Regions from separate parts of the Cryptosporangium arvum DSM 44712 genome, predicted to be linked through region 3. Evidence: riboswitches for the same ligand, from Rfam matches in the RefSeq annotation. Region 3 holds a riboswitch; each other region holds the start of a gene.

The links. A riboswitch is a leader RNA that binds a small molecule or an ion and turns the genes downstream of it on or off. The one in region 3 is predicted to bind cobalamin.
Region 1: linked by a shared signal. The riboswitch ahead of CRYAR_RS06770 (putative cobaltochelatase) and the one ahead of cobN (cobaltochelatase subunit CobN) in region 3 are both predicted to bind cobalamin.
Region 2: linked by a shared signal. The riboswitch ahead of CRYAR_RS24135 (CbtB domain-containing protein) and the one ahead of cobN (cobaltochelatase subunit CobN) in region 3 are both predicted to bind cobalamin.
Region 4: linked by a shared signal. The riboswitch ahead of CRYAR_RS07995 (ABC transporter substrate-binding protein) and the one ahead of cobN (cobaltochelatase subunit CobN) in region 3 are both predicted to bind cobalamin.

Annotation. Positions count from the first base shown of each region.
Region 1 covers NZ_KK073874.1:1,471,677-1,477,496, forward strand. The annotation lists partial or broken gene CRYAR_RS50610 (LuxR C-terminal-related transcriptional regulator) at 1-430, shown strand, start outside; gene CRYAR_RS06765 (phosphoribosyltransferase) at 472-1,140, shown strand; cobalamin riboswitch at 1,210-1,336, shown strand; gene CRYAR_RS06770 (putative cobaltochelatase) at 1,433-3,565, shown strand; gene cobO (cob(I)yrinic acid a,c-diamide adenosyltransferase) at 3,565-4,179, shown strand; partial or broken gene CRYAR_RS49445 (cobyrinic acid a,c-diamide synthase CobB) at 4,176-5,507, shown strand.
Region 2 covers NZ_KK073874.1:5,315,366-5,321,185, reverse strand. The annotation lists gene CRYAR_RS24160 (ATP-binding protein) at 1-305, shown strand, start outside; gene CRYAR_RS24155 (response regulator) at 308-970, opposite strand; gene CRYAR_RS24150 (sensor histidine kinase) at 967-2,037, opposite strand; gene CRYAR_RS24145 (DUF6223 family protein) at 2,192-2,518, shown strand; gene cobF (precorrin-6A synthase (deacetylating)) at 2,528-3,289, shown strand; adenosylcobalamin (AdoCbl) riboswitch at 3,333-3,425, shown strand; gene CRYAR_RS24135 (CbtB domain-containing protein) at 3,471-3,683, shown strand; gene CRYAR_RS24130 (CbtA family protein) at 3,683-4,495, shown strand; gene CRYAR_RS24125 ((2Fe-2S)-binding protein) at 4,498-5,199, shown strand; gene CRYAR_RS24120 (class I SAM-dependent methyltransferase) at 5,196-5,820, opposite strand, start outside.
Region 3 covers NZ_KK073874.1:881,428-887,247, forward strand. The annotation lists gene CRYAR_RS04010 (precorrin-2 C(20)-methyltransferase) at 1-886, opposite strand, end outside; gene CRYAR_RS04015 (precorrin-8X methylmutase) at 886-1,515, opposite strand; gene CRYAR_RS04020 (hypothetical protein) at 1,512-2,660, opposite strand; cobalamin riboswitch at 2,761-2,884, shown strand; gene cobN (cobaltochelatase subunit CobN) at 2,938-5,820, shown strand, end outside.
Region 4 covers NZ_KK073874.1:1,725,650-1,731,469, forward strand. The annotation lists gene CRYAR_RS07985 (ABC transporter ATP-binding protein) at 1-553, opposite strand, end outside; gene CRYAR_RS07990 (FecCD family ABC transporter permease) at 550-1,554, opposite strand; gene CRYAR_RS07995 (ABC transporter substrate-binding protein) at 1,555-2,535, opposite strand; cobalamin riboswitch at 2,594-2,773, opposite strand; gene CRYAR_RS08000 (hypothetical protein) at 2,784-4,016, opposite strand; gene CRYAR_RS08005 (hypothetical protein) at 4,013-4,552, opposite strand; gene CRYAR_RS08010 (MMPL family transporter) at 4,780-5,820, shown strand, end outside.

The DNA.
Region 1 (5,820 bases), 590 kb from region 3:
GCGGTGGCCCGACCTGCGTGTCCTCGTCGTCACGATGCTCGAGGACGACGAGTCGGTCGTCGCGTCGGTCCGCGCCGGTGCTCGTGGCTACCTGCTCAAAGGAGCGACGCCGGCCGAGGTCGAGCGGGCCGTTCGGGCGGTCGCGAACGGCGAGGTCATTCTCGGTCCGCAGGTCGCCGCGCGGGCGATCAGCTACCTGTCCGGCGCCCGCACCGCCGGGCCGGTGCCGTTCCCCGAACTCACCGACCGTGAGCGCGAGGTGCTCGACCTGGTGGCCCGGGGGTACGACAACACGACGATCTCGCGGCGGCTGGTCCTGAGTCCGAAAACCGTGCGGAACCACGTCGCCAACATGCTGACGAAGCTCGGGGTGCCAAGCCGGGCGGAGGCGTTGCTCCTGGCTCGGGAACGTGGTCTCGGAGGCGTGTGACCTGGGGAAGCCGGGTAATCACCGGTATCCGGAGGTGTCATATGTCGGACTACTTCGCTGATCGGGCCGAGGCGGGCCGTGCGCTGGCGGTCGCCGTGGCCGACCATCTCAAGGAGCACGAGGTGCCACTCGTGCTGGGGCTGCCGCGCGGTGGTGTTCCGATCGCACGCACCGTGGCCGCCGCGGTCCACGGCGAGTTGGACGTCGTCGTCGCGCGGAAGATCGGGGTGCCGTGGCACCGCGAGCTGGCCGTCGGGGCGGTCACCGTGGACGGGCCGGCGCTCTTCGACCGGGGACTGCTCGGTCAGGTGGGCCTCACGCTGGAGGAACTCGAGCCCGACGTGGAGCGCGAGCGCGCCGAGGCGGTGCGTCGCACCGAGCGGTACCGCGACGGACGGCCGGCGCCGGTGGTGACGGGGCGCACCGTGGTCGTGGTGGACGACGGGCTCGCGACCGGGGCCACCGCGCGGGCCGCGCTGCGGTCACTGCGCGTGCTGCGGCCCGGCCACCTGGTGTTCGCGGCACCGGTGTGCGCGCCGCAGGCGGTGGCGATGCTCGGCGCCGAGGCCGACGCGGTGGTGTGCGTCGCCGCGCCGCCGGAGTTCCGGGCCGTCGGGTACCACTACCGTTCGTTCCCGCAGCTCACCGACGAGGAGGTGGAAGCGGAGCTGGCCGCGGCCCGGCGTGAGTCCGCGTCGCTGCGGCTCTGAGGCGGTGACGCACGTCTCGCGCCTTTGACGGCGGGCGCGTGGTGAGTCAGAGTTACCGCGAGCGGAGGGCAGGAAGACCGGTGAGAATCCGGCGCGGTCCCGCCACTGTCACCGGGGAGCCGACCTCACTCAACGGTCACGGCCGGTAACGGCTGGAAGGCCGAGGACACGCTTCGATCCGGGAGCCAGGACACTGCGTCCGCTCCCTGCGAGCCTGCTCGCAGGCCATCGCACACGCGGGCGCGGACACCCGCGGGAAGGATCCTGGCATGCCCTCGTGCGTGATCGGCGGGTGACTCCGCCCTATCCGTTCTCCGCGGTCGTCGGGCTGGACGACCTGCGCTTGGCGTTGACGCTCAACGCCGTTTCGCCGGCAATCGGCGGTGTGCTCGCCCGGGGCGAGAAGGGCACCGCGAAGTCGACGGTGGTCCGGGCGCTGCACGCCCTGCTCCCACCGGTCACGGTGGTGGCCGGCTGCCGCTTCGCCTGCGACCCCGCCTCTCCGGACCCCCAGTGCCCGGATGGCCCCCACGCCGACGTGACCGCCGAGAGCCGGCCCGCCCGGCTGGTGGAGTTGCCGGTGGGTGCCACCGAGGACCGGCTGGTGGGTGCGCTCGACCTCGAGCGGGCGCTCACCGAAGGCGTGCGGGCCTACCAGCCCGGGCTGCTCGCGGCCGCGCACCGGGGCGTGCTCTACGTCGACGAGGTCAACCTGCTCGCCGACCACCTGGTCGACACGCTGCTCGACGCGGCCGGCATGGGCCGCGCGTACGTCGAGCGCGACGGCGTCTCGGTGCGGCACGCGGCCCGGTTCCTGCTGGTCGGCACGATGAACCCGGAGGAGGGCGAGCTCCGCCCGCAGTTGCTCGACCGGTTCGGGCTCACGGTGGAGGTCACCGCCAGCCGCGACCCCGCGGAACGGGCCGAGGTCGTGCGCCGCCGGCTGGCCTACGAGGCCGACCCGGAGGGCTTCGCGGCCCGGTGGGCCGAGCACGACGCGGAACTGGCGGGCCACATCGTCGAGGCGCGCGCCCGGCTGGCCGACGTCGTGCTGAGCGACGCCGCCCTGCGCCGGATCAGTGCGGTGTGCGCCGCCTTCGACGTGGACGGGCTCCGGGCCGACCTCGTCACCGCGCGGACGGCCGTCGCGCTGGCCGCCTGGCACGCGCGTGACCACGTCACCGACGACGACATCCGGAGCGCCGCCGAGCTGGCCCTGCCGCACCGCCGCCGGCGCAACCCGTTCGACGCTCCCGGCCTCGACCAGGACCAGCTCGACAAGGCCCTGCAGGAAGCCGCCGACAACGACCCGGACGACGACCCCGACGACGACCCGGGCCGCGGGCCGGACGACCCCGGCGGCCCGGACGACGGCGGCCCGGACGACGACGACCCGGACCACGGTGGTCAAGCCGACGGCGACGCGACCGACAGCGACGCGACCGAGGCCGACGCGAACCAGGGCGGCCCCGACCGGCGTCAGCCCGACGCGGCCCCGAGCGCACCGCACGACGGCCCGCCTCCGTCCGGACCGCAAGCCCCGGCCGACCGGGCCGCCGACGACGACACCGACGATCGGCCGCGCCGGCTCGCCGCCGCCGAACAAGCCGCGGTCCGCGCCACCAACCCGTACCGCACCAAGCTGCTCACCGTGCCCGGCATCGGGCGCTCCCAGTCCGACGCCTCCGGCCGCCGCTCGCAGGCCGAGGCCCGCCGCGGCCGCGTGGTGCGCTCCACCCGCACCGACGGCCCGGTGACCGACGTCCACCTGATCGCGACGTTGCTGGCGGCGGCGCCGCACCAGAAAGCCCGCGGACGCACCGCCGGCCTCCGGCTCGAGAAGCAGGACCTGCGCGCCGCCGTCCGCCGCGGTCGGGAGAGCAACACGATCCTGTTCTGCGTCGACGCGTCCGGTTCGATGGCCGCGCGGCAGCGGATGGCCGCGGTCAAGGGCGCGGTGCTGTCGTTACTGCTCGACGCCTACCAGCGTCGCGACACCGTCGGCCTGGTGACGTTCCGGCGGGACACCGCGACGCTCGCGCTACCGCCCACCGGCAGCGTCGAAGTGGCCGCGCGCCGCCTCGAGGAGCTTCCGACCGGCGGCCGGACCCCGCTCGCCCAGGGGCTCGTCAAGTCGGCCGAGGTCCTGAAGATCGAGCGACGACGTAACCCGCACCGACGTCCGCTGCTCGTCGTGGTCACCGACGGCCGGGCCACCTACGGTCCGGACGCCAGAGCCGCCGCCCGCCGCGCCGCCGCGTACCTGGCCGCCGAGGGCACCGCGTCCGTCGTCGTCGACTGCGAGAACGGGCCGATCCGCTTGGGGCTCGCGCAGGAACTCGCCGTGCACCTCGGGGCCACCGCGTTCCGGCTCGAGGAACTGAACGCCGACAACCTGGCCGGTGTCGCGAGGGGAGCAGCCTGATGCCGCAGGGCAAACCGACCACCGTCCCGAACGACGGCCTCACCACCCGCCAGCGCCGCCGCCGCCCGATCCTGGCCGTCCACACCGGCCCCGGGAAGGGCAAGTCCACGGCGGCGTTCGGGCTCGCGCTGCGGGCCTGGAACGCCGGCTGGCCGATCGGCGTCTTCCAGTTCGTGAAGAGTGCGAAGTGGCGGGTGGGGGAGGAGGACGCGCTCACCGCGCTCGGCGAGTACCACGCGCAGACCGGCACCGGCGCGCCCGTGACCTGGCACAAGATGGGCGAAGGCTGGTCCTGGATCCAGCGCGCGGGCACCGAGCAGGACCACGCGCGCGACGCGGCCGAAGGCTGGGAGCAGATCAAGCGTGATCTGGCTGCCGAAAATTACGGCCTGTATGTCCTGGATGAGTTCACTTATCCCATGAAGTGGGGTTGGGTCGACGTCGATGATGTGGTGGAGACGCTGGGGAACCGCCCCGGCAGCCAACATGTCGTGATCACCGGCCGTGATGCCCATCCGTCCCTTCTCGAAGCTGCTGACCTGGTCACCGAGATGACGAAGGTCAAGCACCCGATGGACGCCGGGCAGAAGGGCCAGAAGGGAATCGAGTGGTGACCGTCGTCCCCCGCCTCGTCATCGCCGCCCCGGCGTCCGGCCACGGCAAGACCACCGTCGCGACCGGGCTCCTCGCCGCGTACAAAGCGCGTGGCCTGCGGGTCAGTCCGCACAAGGTCGGCCCGGACTACATCGACCCCGGCTACCACGCCCTGGCCTCCGGGCGGCCGGGTCGCAACCTGGACCCGTATCTCGTCGGCCCGCACCTGATGGGCCCGCTGTTCGCGCACGGTGCCGCCGGTGCCGACCTCGCGGTCGTCGAGGGCGTCATGGGCCTCTACGACGGCGCGGTCGGGCACGGTGACCTCGGCTCGACCGCGCAGGTCGCGGCCGCGCTCCGGGCGCCGGTCGTGCTCGTCGTGGACTCGTCGGCGCAGGGCCGGTCGGTCGCCGCGCTGGTGCACGGGTTCCGCACGTACGAGCCGAGCGTCTGGCTCGGCGGGGTGATCCTCAACCGGGTCGGCTCCGAGCGGCACGAGAAGATCCTGCGTGACGCGTGCGAGGAGATCGGCACGCCGGTGTTCGGGGCGTTGCGTCGGCGCGACGCGATCTCGACGCCGTCGCGGCACCTGGGCCTGGTGCCGGTCGCGGAGCGCAGCCAGGAAGCGACCGAGGCCGTCGACGCGATGGGGCGGATCGTCGCCGAGAGCGTGGACCTGGACCGGCTGCTGTGGCTCGCGCGGTCGGCTCCGCCGGTGTCGGCCGACCCGTGGTCGCCGTCCGAAGCGGTCGGCGGCCGGGTGTCGGAGCGTCCGGTGATCGCGGTCGCCGCCGGAGCGGCGTTCACTTTCGGTTACGCCGAGACGGTCGAGCTGCTGGAAGCCACCGGGGCGGTCGTGGCGCGGTTCGACCCGCTGCACGACGAGTCGTTGCCGGAGGGTGCGGCCGGGCTGGTCGTCGGGGGTGGGTTCCCCGAGGTGCACGCCGAGGCGCTGAGCGCGAACGAGCCGTTGAAGAAGGCGGTGCGTGAGCTGGCGGCGTCCGGGGCGCCGATCGCCGCGGAGTGCGCCGGGCTGCTCTGGCTGACCAAGTCGCTGGACGGCAAGCCGATGTGCGGTGTGCTCGACGCCGAGGCGGGGATGACGCCCAACCTCACGCTCGGTTATCGGAGTGCGGTGGCGATCTCGGATTCGCAGCTGCTGCCGGAAGGGACGCGGGTGCACGGGCACGTGTTCCACCGCACGCAGGTGGAGCCGCGGGCCGGGGCGCGGCCGGCCTGGCAGTGGCAGGGGCGCCCGCCGGAGGGGTTCGTGCAGGACGGGATTCACGCGTCCTACCTGCACCTGCACTGGGCCGCGCATCCGGTGATCGCGCGCCGGCTGGTCGATGCGGCGGCGCGCCTGCAGCGTCGTGCGTTGCCCGCCGTCGCTGCCGGTCCGTCGAACACCCTGGTCGACGCTCCGCGCGCGCTACCGCCCGCGTCCGCCGACCCCGCCCCCACGAAGATCGACACCCCCGCCGACCCGGCCTCGGCCGCCCCGACGGCCGTGGCCCCCGCCCCGACCGCGGTCGAGCCGGCCGTACCGACCCCGACCGCTATCGAGCCGCCGGCGGCGACCCCGACCGCGGTCGAGCCGACCCCGACCCCGACCGCTATCGAGCCGGCCGGCGACGAGACGCCCACGGCGGTGGTGCCGGCGG
Region 2 (5,820 bases), 4.4 Mb from region 3:
CCTGCGCGGCCTGGTCCCTCGAGCACGTCGGCGAGGCGGCGGCGGTGGTGGTCACCGAACTGGTCGACAACGCGGTGCGGCACGCGCGCACCGACATGCTCGTCACGATGGCCTACCGGGGCTCCTCCCTGCACCTGTCGGTGGCCGACCGCTCGGTCACCCCGTCGACGATCCCGGTCGGGCGCGGACCGTGCGGACTGCGACTCGTCGACACGTTCGCGAGCGGCTGGGGCGTGTGCCCGGTGCCGGACGGGAAGTCCGTGTGGGCGGCGCTCACCACGCTCCGACCGAGGTCGAGCGGCTGACGTTAGCCGCGGTCCGGGCCCCGGACCAGGCCCGACTCGTAGGCGAGGACGACGAGCTGCGCACGGTCCCTGGCGCCAAGCTTGGTCATCGCCCGGTTCACGTGGGTCTTGGCGGTCACCGGGCTGATCACCCAGAGCCCGGCGATCTGCTCGTTCGAGTACCCCTGCGCGACGAGCGCGACCGCGTCCCGCTCGCGCTGCGTCAACCCGGCCAGCGCGGTCGTGTCCACCCGCACCGGCCGGGTCACGTACCGGTCGATCAGCCGGCGGGTGATCGACGGGGCGAGCAGCGCGTCACCCCGCGCGGCGACGCGCACCGCGTGCAGGAAGTCCTCCGGCTGGATGTCCTTCACCAGGAAACCGGCGGCCCCCGCCCGCAGCGCGTGGAACACGTACTCGTCGAGGCCGTAGTTGGTGAGGATGACGACGTGCACCCCGGCCAGCGCGGGGTCACCGGCGATCCGCCTGGTCGTCTCGATGCCGTCGGTGACCGGCATCCGGACGTCGACGAGCGCGACGTCGGGCCGGTGCTGCCGGGCCAGCGCGACGCCCTCGTGCCCGTCGCCGGCCTCGCCGACCACCTCCAGGTCGTCCTCGGCCTCGAGCAGCGCCCGGAACCCGCTGCGGATCAGCGGCTGGTCGTCGACGAGCAGGACCCGGATCACCGCGGCAGCTCGGCGTGGACGGTGAACCCACCGGAGTCGCGCGCACCGGCACGCAGTGTTCCGCCCAGCGCGGTCACCCGCTCACGCATGCCGGCCAGGCCGACCCCCGGCACCGGCGGTGCGGCCGGTCGCGCCCGGCCGTCGTCGTCGACCTGGATCGTCACCACCTCGGGGCGGTAGGCGATCCGGACCGACGCCGACGTGGCCCCGGCGTGCCGGGCGACGTTGGTCAGCGACTCCTGCACGATCCGGAACGCGGTGCGGTCCACCGCGGCGGGGACGTCGCCGCGGTCGCCCTCCACGGTCAGCGACGCGTCGACCGTGACCTGGCGCACCAGGTCCGGGATGTCGTCGATCCCGCGCGGCGGGGTGCGCGCGTCGTCACGCAGCGCCTCCAGCGTCGCGCGCAGTTCGCGGGAGGCCTCGCGGCCGGCGTCCCGGATCGCCAGCATCGGTGCCGGCACCGGCTCGCCGCGCTTCTTCGCGAGGTGGACGGCGGCCTCGGACTGCACGGTGATCACCGAGATCTGGTGGGTCAGCGAGTCGTGCAGCTCGCGCGCGATGTGCAGCCGCTCCTCGTCGGCCCGGCGCCGGGCGATCTCCTCGCGGGTGCGCTCGGCCTCGTCGGCCCGCCGCTCGGCCTGGCGCAGCGCTTCCCCGGCCGCTCCGGCCGCGATCAGCCAGGCCAGCTCGAGCACCCCCCGGGCCTGCGTCAGCGCCGCTCCGGCGCCGTGCACCCCGGAGAGCGACGTGGCCACCGGCAGCGCGACGAGCACGAGGAGGCTCACCCCGGCGGTGACCCGGCGGTGCCCGGCCCGCACTGCCCCGTACACCGCCACCAGGTAGCCGACCGCGAGCACGTCGAACCCGGCCGCGCGGTGGCCGATCGCGCACAGCCCGGCGACGACGAGCACGACGACGGGCGCCCGGCCGCGTGCCGCCAGCACCAGCCCGCCCCCGGCCAGGAACACGTACCCGATCGACGCCCCGGTGCCCTCGGAGAGCCCGGCGAGAACCAGGACGGCCGCGAGCCCGAGGGCGATCGCGGCGTCCCGGACACGGCCCATGCGGGCACTGTAAACCGGCTCCCCGGCCGCGCGGGTCCTGCGCGAGGAGGACCCGGCTACCACGTTCGCAGCAGCGCGAAGCGCCCGCGTCCGCACGACGCGCGACCGGCCGCCGGCGGGACACGATCAGGTCACCAACGACGGAGGAGTTCCCATGGTTCTGGAGTCCACGGTGTACAGCCTCACCACCGGGCGGCTCGTCGCCAGCACCGCGGCCGTGATCGCGCTGGCCGGGGTCGTCCTCGGCGGCGTCGCGCTGGCCAGGGCCGGGCGGCGGGCGTCGGCCGCGGCGCTGGCCACCGGCGGTGCCGGTGCCCTGGCCGGCGCGTTTGTCGTCGCCACCGCGGACGGCGGTCCCGGCAGCGGCAGCGGCATCGTCGGCGGGTTCGTGGCGCTGGTCCTCGGGCTGACCGCGGCGCTGCTCGGTGGTCTGGCCCGGCGCAGGACCCGTACCTGCGCGGTGGACGAACAGCCTGGTTAGGCTCCGCGGGTGCGACACATTCGGGTCATCGGTATCGGCGCGGGCGACCCCGGCCTGCTCACCGTCGAAGCGGTCGACGCGCTGCGCGGCGTCGACGTGTTCCTCGTCCTGGACAAGGGGGAGACGACCGCGGAGCTGACCGCCGCCCGGCAGGCGATCCTGGAGCGGTTCCGCGGAACCGGCGGCTACCGGGTCGTGACGATCGCCGACCCGCCCCGGGACCGCACCGCGGAGGACTACGCGGGGGCGGTCGAGGCCTGGCGTGACGCGCGGTCGGCGGCCGTGGAGCACGCGCTGCGCACCGAGGTGGCCGCGGACGGCACCGCCGGGATCCTGGTCTGGGGCGACCCGGCCCTCTACGACGGCACGATCCGGATGCTCGACACGATCGTCGGCCGCGGGCAGGTCGCGTGCGGCTACGACGTGCTCCCGGGCATCAGCAGCGTGCAGGTGCTGGCCGCGCGGCACCGGATCACGCTGACCCGCACGGCCGGTGCGGTGGTCGTCACCACCGGTCGCCGGGTGGCGAACGGCCACCACGACGGCGACGCCGACCTGGTCGTGATGCTCGACGCGAGCCTCGCGTTCCGCCGGTTCACCGGAGAGGACGCCGAGCTCTACTGGGGCGCCTACCTCGGTGCCCCCGACGAGGTGCTGATCGCGGGGCCGCTGGACGACGTCGCCGACCGGGTGGCCGCGACCCGCGCGGAGTTGCGTGCACAAAAGGGGTGGATCATGGACACCTACCTCATCCGTCGCAAGGAGCGCTAGCTCACGTTGACCGCGGGCCCACGCGGTCCTACGGTTCTCAGAGCGTGGCGGCGCGAGGAAGCTGGTGGAAGTCCAGCACGGTCGCGCCACTGTGATCCGGTCCCGGGCCGGGGAGTCAGATACTGGTGCCGTCACGAGCCCGTTGCAACAGGGGACGCACGATCCCCGGAGGAGGCTCTACGTGACTAGTCCGTCCGTTCGTTCCGCCGCTACCCCGGTGGTGATCTCCGGCTCGCGGGGTGCCGTCTACCTCGGTGCGGCCGTGCTGCTGGCGCTGCTCGCGTACTACTTCATCGGCGTCGACCAGGGCGCCACCTCGGTGTTCGGCAACGACGTGCACGTCCACGAGTACATCCACGACGCGCGTCACTTCCTCGGCTTCCCCTGCCACTGATGGAACTCAAGCTCCTGCTCCGCGGCGCACTCGCCGGCGGGGCCGGTGGCCTGCTGGCGTTCCTGTTCGCGCGCATCTTCGCCGAACCGCAGATCCAGAAGGCGATCGACTACGAGGAGGGCCGGGGCGCCGCCCAGGAGGCCCTCGACAAGGCGGCGGGCCTTCCCGTCCCGGCCGCCGAGGCCGAGGTGTTCAGCCGCACGATCCAGGCGAACGTCGGCATCGGCACCGGCATCATCGTGTTCGGGGTCGCGATGGGGCTGCTGGCCACCGTGATCTACCTGATCTGTCTGGGCCGGGTCGGCACCGTCCGGCCGCGGGTGCTCGCGCTGCTGGTCGCCGGGGGCGCGTTCCTCGGGCTGTTCCTGGTGCCGTGGCTGAAGTACCCGGCCAACCCGCCCGCGGTCGGCGACGACGACACGATCGGAACACGCGGCGGGCTGTACCTCGCGCTGGTGCTGGCGTCGCTGGTGATCCTCGGTGCGTCGGTCTGGCTCGGGCAGCGGCTGGCGGCCCGGTTCGGCAACTGGAACGCGACCCTGCTCGCCGGCGGCGTGTACGTGGTGGCGGTGACGGTGGTGCTGCTGCTGCTCCCGACGATCGCCGAGATGCCCGAACCGCTGCGTGACCCGGGCGGTCGGATCGTCTACCCGGCGTTCCCCGCCGACGTGCTGGCGTCCTTCCGCCTCTACTCGGTGGGCGCGCAGGCCCTCCTCTGGGGCACGTTCGGCCTGGTCTTCGGGCCGCTGGCCGAGCGGGTGCTGCTCGGCGAACCGGCGCCGGCCACGGCCGGCGACGCGGTGCCCGCCTGACGGTGACCGACCGCGACCGCGGGTCCGGGCTCGACGAGCTCGGGCCCGCTTTCGCGGTCCACACCCATGCCGCCGGCGCTCCGCCGCCGGCGCCGTGGCAGCCGGTGTCGACGCTGCTCGACGCGTCGGGGGACGCGTGGCGGGCGCGGACCGCGGCCGTCCGGCGGGCGCTGGAAGGGATGGCCGGCCGGCCGGTCGAGGAGCGGGTGGCGTTCGCGACCGCGCACCTGGGCGTGGTGGCGCGGGTGCTCGCACCGGCGTTCGCGCTGGCCGTGGTGTCCTCCGCGGTTCCGCCGCCGGACGTCTGGTGGCGGCCGGTGCCCGGCGGGATGGTGCCGGTGTCGTTCGGGTCGCCGGTGACGCCGGTCGCTCCCGGCTCCCTCGTCGACGCCTTCGCCGACTCCGTGGTGCCGCTCGTCGCCGGGTTGACCGAGGCGGCGGCCGGGACGAACCCGGTCGCGCCCGCGATCCTGCGTGACAACAGCGCCTCGGCGCTGAACAGCTCGGTGACGATGCTCGCCGCGGCCCGGCCCGCGCTGGCCGGCCGGGCAGCGCGGTTAGCCGACGCGCTGCTCCGGCGTCCACCGTGGAGCATCGCCGCGCCGGACGTCGGTGCCGGTTTCCGCCGGAACAGCTGCTGCCTGATCTACCGGCTCGACCCCGGTCCGCCCCGCCCGGTGTGCGGCGACTGCGTGTTGCGCTAAGGCCCGGTCTCTCCCTGCTTCTGGGCCCAGACCACGTAGTCGTCGAGGAACTGCCAGACCGGGCCGGCCGCGGCGAAGCCGGACTGGCGGAGGGCGGCGAGACGGAACTCGACGGTGGTCTCGGGTGCGCTGACGCGCTGCGCGTAACGCCGCTCGCGGGCGGGGACGTGCGGGGCCAGCGTGGGATGGGTGCTCGCGGCGGTCCACCAGGCCGTCCAGTCCTCGGCGCCGGCCGCGAACGCCGCCCGTTGCGTCGTGTCGTCGTGGTCGGCGGCGATCCGGCGCAGCGCGGCGTCGCGGGCGTCGAAGCGGAAGTGGTCGCCGTCGAGCAGCACCCCGCCGGGGGAGAGGCGCTCGTGTACCTGGGTGTAGAGCCGGATCAGCTGGTCGGGCCGCAGCCAGTGCAGCGCGGTGGTCGACACCATCGCCGCGACCTCGCCGTCGAACGACGCCCAGCCGGGGTCGGTGAGGTCGGCGTCGAGGACCGTCGCCCGCCCGCCGAGCGTCTCCCGGGCCAGCGTGAGCAGCACCGGGTCGTAGTCGATCGCCACCACCCGCGCGCCCGGGAAACGGTCGAGGATGCGCCGGCTCAGCGAACCGGGCCCGCAGCCCAGGTCGACG
Region 3 (5,820 bases):
GGTCGAGGTACGGGCCGTAGCCGACCAGGTCGTCGGCGGCCGCGAGCGCCGCCTGCGACTCCGGCGTCTGCCACTCCCGCCCGGCCGGGCCCAGCCCCACCACGACGACTTCGCCCGTCGACGCCGTGCTCGGAGCGGCCGGCGCCGGGGCGAGATCGGACAGGCCGGGGGAGAGGCGGCTCGGAAGCACCGCGATCGAGAAGTACGGCACGGTCTCCGGATCGACGTCGGCCAGCGGCGCCGTGCGCTCGGACGGCGTCGTCGCCCGCTCCACGTACCAGGCCTCGTCGAGCCGGCCGGCCGTCTCGAGCGCCTCACGCACCGCGCCGAACGTGCGGCCGAGCTTCATGATCACGGCGGGGTCGTCCCCGGCCAGCCGGGCGGCAAGCGTCGCCGACGGCAGCGTTCCCGGCAGCACGGTGAGCACTTCGTCCCGCTCCACCAGGGGCCGCCCGAGCGTCGCGGAGGCCCCGCTCACCGACGTCACGCCGGGCACCACCGTGGCCTCGTAGCGGGGTGCCAGCCGCTTGTGCAGGTGCATGTACGAGCCGTAGAAGAAGGGGTCGCCTTCGGCCAGCACCACGACGTCCCGGCCGGCGTCGAGGTGGGCGGCCAGCCGCGCCGCACACGATTCGTAGAACTCGTCGAGTGCGCCCTGGTACCCGCCGGGGTGCGAGGTGGCCTCGGTGGTGACCGGATAGATCAGCTGCTCTTCGATCTGGCCTTCGCGCAGGTACGGGGCCGCCACCGAACGCGCGATGCTCCGCCCGTGCCGCGCGGAGTGGTAGACGACCACTTCGGCCGCGGAGATGAGGCGGGCCGCCTTCACGGTGACCAGCTCCGGGTCCCCCGGTCCCAGACCGACGCCGTACAACCGTCCGCTCATCACTCTTCCTCGCTGGCCAGCGCGTTGAGCGCCCCGGCCGTCATCGCGCTGCCGCCCCGGCGTCCGCGCACGATCAGGTACTCGAGCCCGAGGTCGTTGGCCGCCAGCGCCTCCTTTGACTCCGCGGCGCCGACGAAGCCCACCGGGATGCCGAGCACGGCCGCGGGGCGCGGCGCCCCGGCCGCGATCATCTCGAGCAGGTGGAACAGGGCCGTGGGGGCGTTGCCGATCGCGACGACGGAACCTTCCAGGTGCTCACGCCAGAGTTCGAGGGCGGCCGCACTGCGGGTGGTGCCGAGCGACGAAGCCAGCGACGGCACGCGGGCGTCGTTGAGCGTGCAGATCACCTCGTTCGACGCCGGGAGGCGGCGGCGGGTCACCCCCGAGGCCACCATCTGCGCGTCGCAGAGGATCGGTGCGCCGGACCGCAGTGCCCCGATCGCTCCCGACACCGCGCCGGGGGAGAACGCCAGATCGTCGACCAGGTCGACCATGCCGCAGGAGTGGATCATGCGGACCGCCACCCGGGCGACGTCCTCCGGGAGGCCGCTCAGGTCGGCCTCCGACCGGATGATCGCGAACGAATGCCGGTAGATCTCCGCACCGTCGCGGATGTACTGCCCACTCAACGCGTGTTCCTCCTGGCGGCGGCCACGGCCGCGGGTAGCTCGTCGACACCGACGGGTTCGCCGTCGACCTGGTATCCGTCCGCGGTGGCCAGAACGTCCACATGGACGCCGGCCGGGTGCCCGCACCGCCGCTCGCACCCCGCGAAGTGCACGGGAAGCAGTTCACCGGGGTGGAGGAGCGCCGTCCCCGCGTCGGCCCGGACGTCGGCGCGTGACTTGGCGCACCCGGGGAGACCCGTGCAGGCCGACGCGCTCGCCCAGGCCGACGCGGGATCGGTGACCAGCCCCGCCTCGGCCAGCGGAGTCAGCGCCTCCGCCCCCACGCCCGGCAGCACCACCCCCCGCCACGGCGTGACGATGATCTCGCCCCGCGCCACCCCGGCGATCGCGTCCATCTGGGTTGCGGTGAGCCGCCCCAGGGGCACCACCACCCCCAGCGCCCCCGCGAGTACACCGATCGGGTCGGCGCCGCGGTGCGACGGAAGAGCGGAGGGTTCGACCAGGTCGCAGGCCAGCGCCGACCGCATCCGGCCGGCGACCCGCGCCACGGCGTCGTCGAGCTCGGACAGACGCCAGGCCTTGGAGGCCTGAGCGACGCGCTCCAGCAGGAAGCACCGCGCGGCGGCGATCAGGGCCGGAACGGCCTGGTCGGCCCGGACCCGCAGCCCGCTGTCGACGCCGGCCAGCAGCACCGGCACCGGCTCGGAGCCGAGCAGGACGGTCACGTCGGCGCGCAACGAGACCACGTCCCGATCGGTGTCGATCGCGAACAGGAACCGGCCGGGCAGGTCGGCCAGTTCCGGGGATGCGCAGAGCGCCCGGTCGAGCGCGGATACCACCGCACCGAGCCCTCCCAGCGGCGACGCGACGACGTTGCGTACCCGCTCGTGCGTGGCCGAGGGCAGCAGGCCGGCGTCGGCCAGCCGCGAGGCCAGCGCGTCCGGATCCGTGACGCCCCTGATCTGCAGATTCGCCCGAGATGTGAGCTCCAGTGGGGCGAAGTCGCGCAACGCACGCCACTGGGTGAGGCTCACCACACCGCCGGGGATCCGCACCCGTGCCAGGCCGCCGTCGGCCGCCTCGTGCACCTGCAACGCGCCTGGGCAGCTGTCGGCAGCCTGGCGGAAGGGCACGGCGGTGGGCATAGCCCGGATGCTACGTGTCGCTCCGGTGATCCCCCTTGGGCCCACTTGACGATTGCGACCCTGATCACCAGTGTTGAAAGGCCATGAGCGGTGTCAGGTGGAGGAAGCCGGTGTGAATCCGGCGCGGTCCCGCCACTGTCACCGGGGAGCGAGCCTGCATCTTCAGCCACTGCATCAGCGCGGGAAGGCAGCAGGGGAGTGTCGATCCGGGAGCCAGGAGACTCCAGGTACCGCTGACCACGACCCGGGGCGCGGACCCCGAGTGAGGACGCCCCGCGTGATCTTGCTGCTCTCGACGTCGGACACCGACCTGCTCTCGGCCCGGGCGAGCGGAGCCTCGTACCGGCTCGCGAACCCGGCCCGGACCGGCGTCGACGACCTGCCCGGCCTCACCGACGGTGTGGACCTGGTCGTCGTCCGGATCCTCGGCGGGCGCAGGGCCTGGGAGGAAGGGCTCGACGCGCTGCTGGCCGGGCCGTTGCCGGTGATCGTGCTGGGCGGGGAGATCGCGCCGGACGCGGACCTCATGCAGCTCTCGACGGTGCCGATGGGAGCCGCGGCGGAGGCGCACGCGTACCTCGCGCAAGGCGGGGCGGCGAATCTCCAGCAGCTTCACAACTTCCTCAGCGACACCGTCCTGCTCACCGGCCTCGGCTTCGAACCCCCTGCGGAAATGCCCACCTGGGGCGTTCTGGAACGCGAATCCCGGGGCGACGGGCCGACCATCGCGGTGCTCTACTACCGGGCCCACCACATCGCCGGGAACACCGCGTTCGTCGAAGCGCTGTCCGGCGCGATCGAGGACGCCGGTGGCCGGGCCCTGCCGATCTTCTGCGCCTCGCTGCGCACCGCGCCCGCCGAGCTGCTGACGACGCTGCGCACCGCGGACGCCCTCGTCGTCACCGTGCTCGCGGCCGGCGGCACCAAACCCGCCACGGTCAGCGCGGGCGGCGACGACGACGCCTGGGACGTGGGCGCGCTCGCCGCGCTCGACGTCCCGATCCTGCAGGGACTCTGCCTCACCAGCAGCCGCGCCACCTGGGACGCCAACGACGACGGGCTCTCTCCGCTCGACAACGCCACCCAGGTCGCGATCCCGGAGTTCGACGGCCGGATCATCACGGTGCCGTTCTCGTTCAAGGAGATCGACGCCGACGGCCTCACCGTCTACGTCGCCGACCCCGAGCGCGCCGCCCGGGTGGCCGGCATCGCGGTCAAGCACGGCATCCTGCGCCACATCGCGCCGGAGAAGAAGCGCATCGCGCTCATGCTCAGCGCCTATCCCACCAAGCACGCCCGGGTCGGCAACGCGGTCGGCCTGGACACCCCGAAGTCCGCGGTGAAGCTCCTGCAGGCGTTGGCGGACGCCGGCTACGAGGTCGGGGACCTCCCCGGCGTCGAGGCCCAGGACGGCGACGCCCTCATCCACGCGCTGATCAAAGCCGGCGGCCACGACACCGCCTGGCTCACCGAGGAGCAGCTCGCCGCGAACCCGGTACGGATCCCCGCGGAGACCTACAAAAAGTACTTCGACTCGCTCGACGAGAAACTCCGCGAGGCGATGGAGCGCCACTGGGGCCCGCCCCCCGGGGAGCTCTACGTCCACGAGGGAGACATCGTGCTGGCCGCGCTGCGCGGCGAGAACGTCGTCGTGATGATCCAGCCGCCGCGCGGATTCGGCGAGAACCCGGTCGCGATCTACCACGACCCCGACCTCCCGCCGAGCCACCACTACCTGGCCGCCTACCGCTGGCTGGCCGCCGAGTTCCACGCCGACGCCGTCGTCCACCTGGGCAAGCACGGCAACTTGGAGTGGCTGCCCGGCAAGACCGTCGGGATGTCGGCCGCCGACGGCTCCGACGCCGCGCTCGGTGACCTGCCGCTGATCTACCCGTTCCTGGTCAACGACCCGGGCGAGGGCACGCAGGCCAAGCGGCGCACGCACGCAACGCTCGTGGATCACCTGGTGCCCCCGATGGCGCGGGCCGACAGTTACGGCGACATCGCCCGGCTCGAGCAGCTGCTCGACGAACACGCGAACATCGCCGCCCTGGACCCGGCCAAGCTGCCCGCGATCCGCGCGCAGATCTGGACGCTGATCCAGGCCGCGCGCCTCGATCACGACCTGGGCCTTGACGACCGCCCGCACGACACCGAGTTCGACGACTTCCTGCTCCACGTCGACGGGTGGCTGTGCGAGGTCAAGGACGTGCAGATCCGCGACGGCCTGCACGTCCTTGGCGACGCGCCGGCCGGTGAGGCGCGGGTGAACCTCGTCCTCGCGATGCTCCGGGCCCGCCAGATGTGGGCCGGTCAGGTCGCCGCGCTTCCGGGCCTGCGCGAGGCGCTCGGCCTCTCCGAAGCCGGCGACGAGGCCCGGTCCGATGTCGACACGATCGACGCGATCGCCCGTGACCTGGTCGCCGCCATGGAGGAACGCGACTGGGACCCCACCGTCGGGGCCGAGGTCACCGCCCAGGTCCTGGACGCCACGAGCGGCGCGGCCGACGCCGACCGGGCCCTGGTGGCACGCGTGCTCGAGTTCGCGGCCACCGAGGTCGTGCCGCGGCTGAACAAGACCACCGACGAGATGGCGCACGTGCTGCACGCCCTGAACGGCGGGTACGTGCCGGCCGGCCCGTCGGGGTCGCCGCTGCGCGGTCTGATCAACACGCTCCCGACCGGCCGGAACTTCTACTCGGTCGACCCCAAGGCCGTACCGAGCCGGCTGGCCTGGGAGACCGGATCGGCGATGGCCGACTCGCTGCTCACCCGCTACCGCGAGGACACCGGCGACTGGCCCCGCTCGGTCGGCCTGTCGATCTGGGGCACGTCGGCGATGCGCACGGCCGGCGACGACATCGCCGAGGTGCTGGCGCTGCTCGGTGTCCGCCCGGTCTGGGACGAGCAGTCCCGCCGGGTCAGCGGGCTCGAGCTCATCGCCTCCGACGAGCTCAACCGGCCCCGGATCGACGTCACGATGCGCATCAGCGGGTTCTTCCGGGATGCGTTCCCGCACGTCATCGCGATGCTCGACGACGCCGTGCAGCTGGTCGCCGCGCTCGAGGAACCCGACAACTACGTCCGCGAGCACGTCCTGGCCGACCTGGCCGGCCAGAAGAGCGAACGCCAGGCCACGATGCGGCTGTTCGGGTCCAAG
Region 4 (5,820 bases), 840 kb from region 3:
GCAACGCGCACACCAGCGCCAACAGCTCCAGCTGGTGTCCGATGTCCAGGTGGTTCGTCGGTTCGTCGAGCAGCAACTCCCGCGGCTCCTGCGCCAGCGCCCGGGCGATCTGCGCCCGTTGGCGCTCCCCGCCGGAGAGCGTGCGCCACTCCTGGTCGAGGTGCGTGGTCAACCCGGTCCGCGCGGCCGCCGTCAGTACCGCCGCCGAGTCCGCGGCCGACGGGGCGGAGAGACCACGCCGGTGCGGTACCCGCCCGAGCGCGATCACGTCACGCACGGTCAGGTCGACGTCGGTCACCGCGTGCTGCTCCACCACGGCCAGCCGCCGCGCGAGACCCCGCCGCCCCAGCGACGACAGCGGCGCGTCGTCGAGCGTCACCACCCCGGCGGACGGCCGCCGGAGCCCGGCGAGCACCCGCAGCAGCGTCGATTTCCCCGATCCGTTCGGGCCGAGCAGGCCCACCGTGCTGCCCGGCGCGGCGTCCAGGTCGACCGCGTCGACGATCAGCCGCCCCCCGGCGGCCCAGCTCACGCTCTCGGCACGCAGGCTCACCGCACCCTCCGCCCCAGCACCACCGCGAACGCGGGCACCCCGATCAGCGCGGTCACCACGCCGACGGGTATCTCCTGCGGCTCCAGCAGCGTGCGCCCCAACGTGTCGACCCAGACCAGGAAGATCGCGCCGACCAGCGCCGTGGCCGGCAGCAACCGCCGGTGCGCCGGGCCGACGAGGGCCCTGGCGGCGTGCGGCAGCACCAGCCCGACGAACCCGATCGCGCCGGCGGCGCTCACCAGCACCGCGGTCAGCAGCGCGGTCACGCCCAGCAGAACCGCTCTGACCACCACGACGGGGACGCCGAGCGCGGCCGCGGCGTCGGCGCCGAACGCGAACGCGTCGAGCGACAGGGCCAGGCCGGCGCAGACCGCGAACCCCACCGCGAGCACGGCCGCGCACAGCACCACGTCACCCCAGCCGGCGCCACTGAGCGAACCGAGCAGCCAGAACAGCACGCCCCGGGTCTGCCGGGCGTCGGCCGAGGAGATCACGACGAACGACGTGACCGCCGCGAACAGCTGGGTGCCGGCGACACCGGCGAGGATCAGCCGGTCGGTCGTGCCGCCGGCGATCCGGGCCAGCGCGAGCACCAGCGCGAACGCGACCACCGCGCCGAGGAACGCCCCGAGGCCGAGGCCCACGCTCCCGGCGCCGACGCCCAGCACGAGGACGAGCACCGCGCCGGTCGACGCCCCGGACGAGATGCCGAGCACGTACGGATCGGCGAGCGGGTTGCGCAGCAGCGCCTGGAGCACCGCGCCGCAGAGCGCGAGCCCGGCGCCGCACACCGCGGCGAGCAGCGTCCGGGGCAGGCGCAGATCCCAGACGATCGCGTCCCGGATCGTCGAGAGCCTGGACGGCGGCCCGCCCAGATGCTCGGTGACCACGGCGAACACGTCACGGACCGAGAGGTCCGCCGGTCCGATCGTGATCGCCACCGCGACCGACACCACGAGGACGCTCACCCCGATAAGCGCGCCGAGCCCGAGCCGCGCCATCTACTCGGTCCCGTACCCCAGCTTCGTCAGGCCCGCCGACACCTTCTCCACGGCCTGCACGGTGCGCACGCCCGGGTCCATGTCCGAGCCGGACAGGACGACGTACCGCTTGTTCTTCACCGCGGTGAGCCGGCGCGCGACCGGGTCGGACTCCAGGAACGCGATCTTCGCGGCGGCGCTGTCGCCGTCGTCGCCGCGGGTCAGGTCGGCCAGCACGAGCACGTCCGGATCGCGGTCGAGGATGCTCTCCCAGCCGGTCTCGGGCCAGAGCTGCTTCCCGTCGGCGAACGCGTTCTTCGCTCCGACGGCCGCGGTGACCAGGCCCGGAGTGCCGCAGCACCCGGCGATGTACGGCGCCTTCGTGCTCGAGTACCACCACGCCAGGCTGACGTCACGCGCGTCCACCGCGGTCGCCATCCGCTTCTTCAGCGAGTCCACCAGCGCGGTGCCGCGGTCCGGCACGTCGAACAGCGTCGCCAGGTCGGTGATCTCCCGGTAGAGGTCGTCGATCGTCAGCGCGCGGGTCTGGGTGGCGTCCTGCCCGGTGCACTCGCTCGACGAGAGGTACGTCGGGATCTTCACCTGGTCGAACCTCGCGCGATCGGCGACGCCCTCGGCCGTGTACGTGTAGGCGAACGTGGTGTAGACGAAGTCCGGCTCGTCTTCGAGCAGCCGCTCGAACGACGGGAAGTCCTTGGCGATCCGCGGCACCTTCGCGTTGGCCGTGGCCAGGGCGGGCAGCACCGGGTCGCTCCACGAGGCGGTCCCGGCCATCCGGTCCTCGAGCCCGAGCGAGAGCAGCAGCTCGCTGGCCGGCTGGCTGATCGACACGGCTCTCTCGATGCGTTTGCCGACGCTCACCGAGCGGTCGCAGTTCGTCACGCTGATCGGGTAACCGGAGTCCGGGGCGGTGGACCCGGCGGCCCCGCCGCAGCCGGTGAGGAGGAGCAGGCTCGCGACGAGCCCATGACGTAACCGCATGCGGTACCTCGAGAGATCGCGGACCCGATCGCGAGGCCCGTAGCCGATCCGCCGCCCTGGTGGACGCCGGTCGCCAGCAGGTCTTCGGACTCGGGTTCGACCGGCCGCGGCGCCTTCCCAGGCAGGGAGCCCAGTGGCCTGTACCGCGGCCGTCCCCCTCACCGCTGCGCGTCAGTCCCGGATTCGCACCGGGTTCCCTGACCCACCTCGTGGGTTGACTGGCGTCCCGACCGTAACACGCAGGCCTTTCAGCGCCCGGTGCTCGCCCTGGTGACGTTCTCGTAGCGCCACTCCGCGACGCCGAACAGCGTCGCGAAGCCGGTGATCAGCACGATTCCCCACACCATCCGGTTGGACCGGTCGCCCCAGTCGCCGGCCCGGTCGGCCTGGTCGTTCTGCGCGTCGATGAGCGTCGTCCAGTCCGCCTCGTCGCTGGTGAGCGCGGTCGCCATCCGCTGGTCCAGCTGATCGTCCGCGCGTGGCGTACGCGCCATCGACGCGGCGATGCGGTCGAGCGCCGCGGACGCCCGCTCCTCGGCCGCCGCGACCGCGCGTCGGTCGGCGGCCTCCGACGGCGTGGCGGACTCCGCGCTCAGTTCCCGGGCGCGGGCCCGCACCCCCACCTCCTGGGCGACCTGCCGCCCCTGGGTCAGGAACTCGGTGCGCGCGGTGCTCGCCGCGATGTCCGTGGTCAGCACCGCGGCCAGCCGGGCGGCGGTGGCCTGGGAACGCTGCTCCTCGGCTCCGAACACGAGTTGAGCCAGGGGGAGGACGGCGCCCACCGCCCACAGCGTCAGGATCACCACGGTGACCTGCCGGTGCCGCCCCGCGGCCGACTGACGCGGCTGTTCGACGAGTTCGGCGACCTCCTGCTGGCGGCGCCGGTGGCGGGCCCGGTAGTGGACCGCGGCCAGCAGCGCGGCCAGGAGGCTCGCCCCCACGGCGCCCAGCGCGTACCGGAGACCGTCGGCGCCCGCGGCGTCACCGTCCCGGAGCGCGGACGCCGGATCGGGAATCGGCTCTCCCGCGGCCCGCTGCTCGTCGAGCTCGGACCGGCGCAGGACGCGCAGCCGGGCGACGACGTCCGCGCCGCCGTCGTCGGTGGTGTACTGCCGATCGGCCGGGAGCGTCGCCGGGAAGTACTTGCGGTTCGCCGCGCGCAGGCTGTCCGCGGTGGCCCGGGCGGTGTCGCGCTGGGTGGCGGCGAGCGGGTTGTCGGCGCTGAGCCGGTCGAGCTCGGTGGCGAGGCGTTCGTCCACGACGATGCGCAACGCCTTGGGCGCCTCGTCGCCGTAGACCGCGCGGACCTGCTCCTGGATGGCCGACGATCGGGCGACCTCCTGCCGGACCGACCCCTGCCACCCGTCGTTCGCCGCGCTGTAGGTCACGGTGGCCTGGCCGGCCAGCGCGGCCGCCACGACGAGCCCGGCGAGCTGCGCGATTCCCCGGAGGCCGCCGAGCCACCGGTACGGGGTCCTCACCGCTGTCTCGTGAAGACCGCGTCGACGCCACCCGCGTCCGTGAGGTGCAGCTCGTCGCCGTCGACCTGCCAGGTGTACGAGCCGGTCCGGGTGGGGGTCGACCGGTCGTAGTCACCGCCGGAGTCGTCGGTGGCCCGCCGGGAGACGGTCGCCGTCCGGCCCACCAGCCGGAGCGCGGCGCTGTTCACCTGCGCGACGCCGTCCTCGACACGCTGGAGCGTGTAGACACCGCCGGACTCGACCGGTGAGTAGACCTCGACGCTGCGGTAGGTGCCGTCCGGGAGGAAGCGGATGGCCACCTCCATCGTGTCGGTCGAGCGGCTCCAGACGCCGAGGAGCACGTCCAGCGCCGTGACCGGTGCCGTCTCGGTCTCGTCGACGGGGGTCGGTGGCGCCGGAGCCGCGGTGGTCGCGTAGGCCGGGTCCGGCACGTACGGCGACGAGTCGCCGCCGCAGCCGGTGGCCAGCGCTCCCGCCGCGACGAGCGCGAACCCTGCGGCGGCGCGGCCGGTCCGAGATCTGACGGTGCTCGACATGGGACTTCCTCCGGGCCGGGATCGGTTACCGGATATACGGAGAGTGATTCCCTTCGGATCGACAGTAGTTGGCCCCTCTTCGGGGGCGCGTGGGCCGGCCGCGCGGCCGTGGACTTACTGGATCGTGTGAGTCAAACCTCACACAACTAGCCGCTCGGCTAGCGGATGCTCCGATCGGGAGGCACCATCTGACTTGGTGTCGTCTCCGTTCCGACCGAGGATCCACATTGGCAACCCTGCTGTACCGACTCGGCCGCGGTTCGTTCCGCCGTCGCAATCTGGTGGTCGCTCTCTGGCTCGTGGTGCTCGTCGCACTGGGGGGCGCCGCCGTCGCGTTCAAGGGCGCGACCACGAACGACTTCGCGTTACCGGGCACCGAATCGCAGCGCGCGCTCGATGCGCTGGCCCGTGAGTTCCCGGCCGCGAGCGGCGCCACCGGAACGATCGTGGTGGCCGCGCCGGAAGGCAAGAAGCTCACCGACCCGTCGTTCGCGGCCGCGGTCACCGGCCTGGTGAAGGAAGCCGCGTCGCTGCCCGGCGTCGTCGCCGCGGTCGACCCCTACAGCGCCAGGGCGCTGACGCCCGACGCCCGGTACGCGCTGATCCAGGTGCAGTTCGAGAACCGCGCCGACGAGATCACCGAGGACGAGCGCACCGCGTACGAGAAGTCCGGCCGGGCCGCGCTGGACTCGGGGCTGCAGGTCGAGCACGGCGGCGAGGTGATGAGCTCCCCGCCGGAGGTCGGCGGCACGGAGGCCATCGGCGTCGTCGTCGCGCTGCTCGTCCTGCTGGTGACGTTCGGCTCGCTCGTCGCCGCCGGCATGACGATGCTCAACGCGTTGATCGGCGTCGGCGCCGGAATGGCCGGCCTGTTCGCGCTGACCAGCGTGATCGAGCTGAACAGCACGGCGCCGATCCTCGCGCTGATGCTGGGCCTGGCCGTCGGCATCGACTACTCGCTGTTCATCACCTCACGGCACCGCCAGCACCTGGCCGACGGGCTCGACCCCGAGGAGGCCGCGGGCCGGTCGGTCGGCACGGCCGGGTCGGCGGTCGTGTTCGCCGGTATCACGGTCGTCATCGCGCTGGCCGGCCTCTCGGTCGTCAACATCCCGTTCCTCACCGCGATGGGCCTGGCCGCCGCCGGCACGGTCGCGGTCGCGGTGCTGGTCGCGGTGACCCTGCTGCCCGCGCTGCTCGGTTTCGCCAAGCTGCGCGTGCTGTCCCGCAAGGCCCGCGCCGAGCTCGCGGCCGAGACCGGAGCGGAG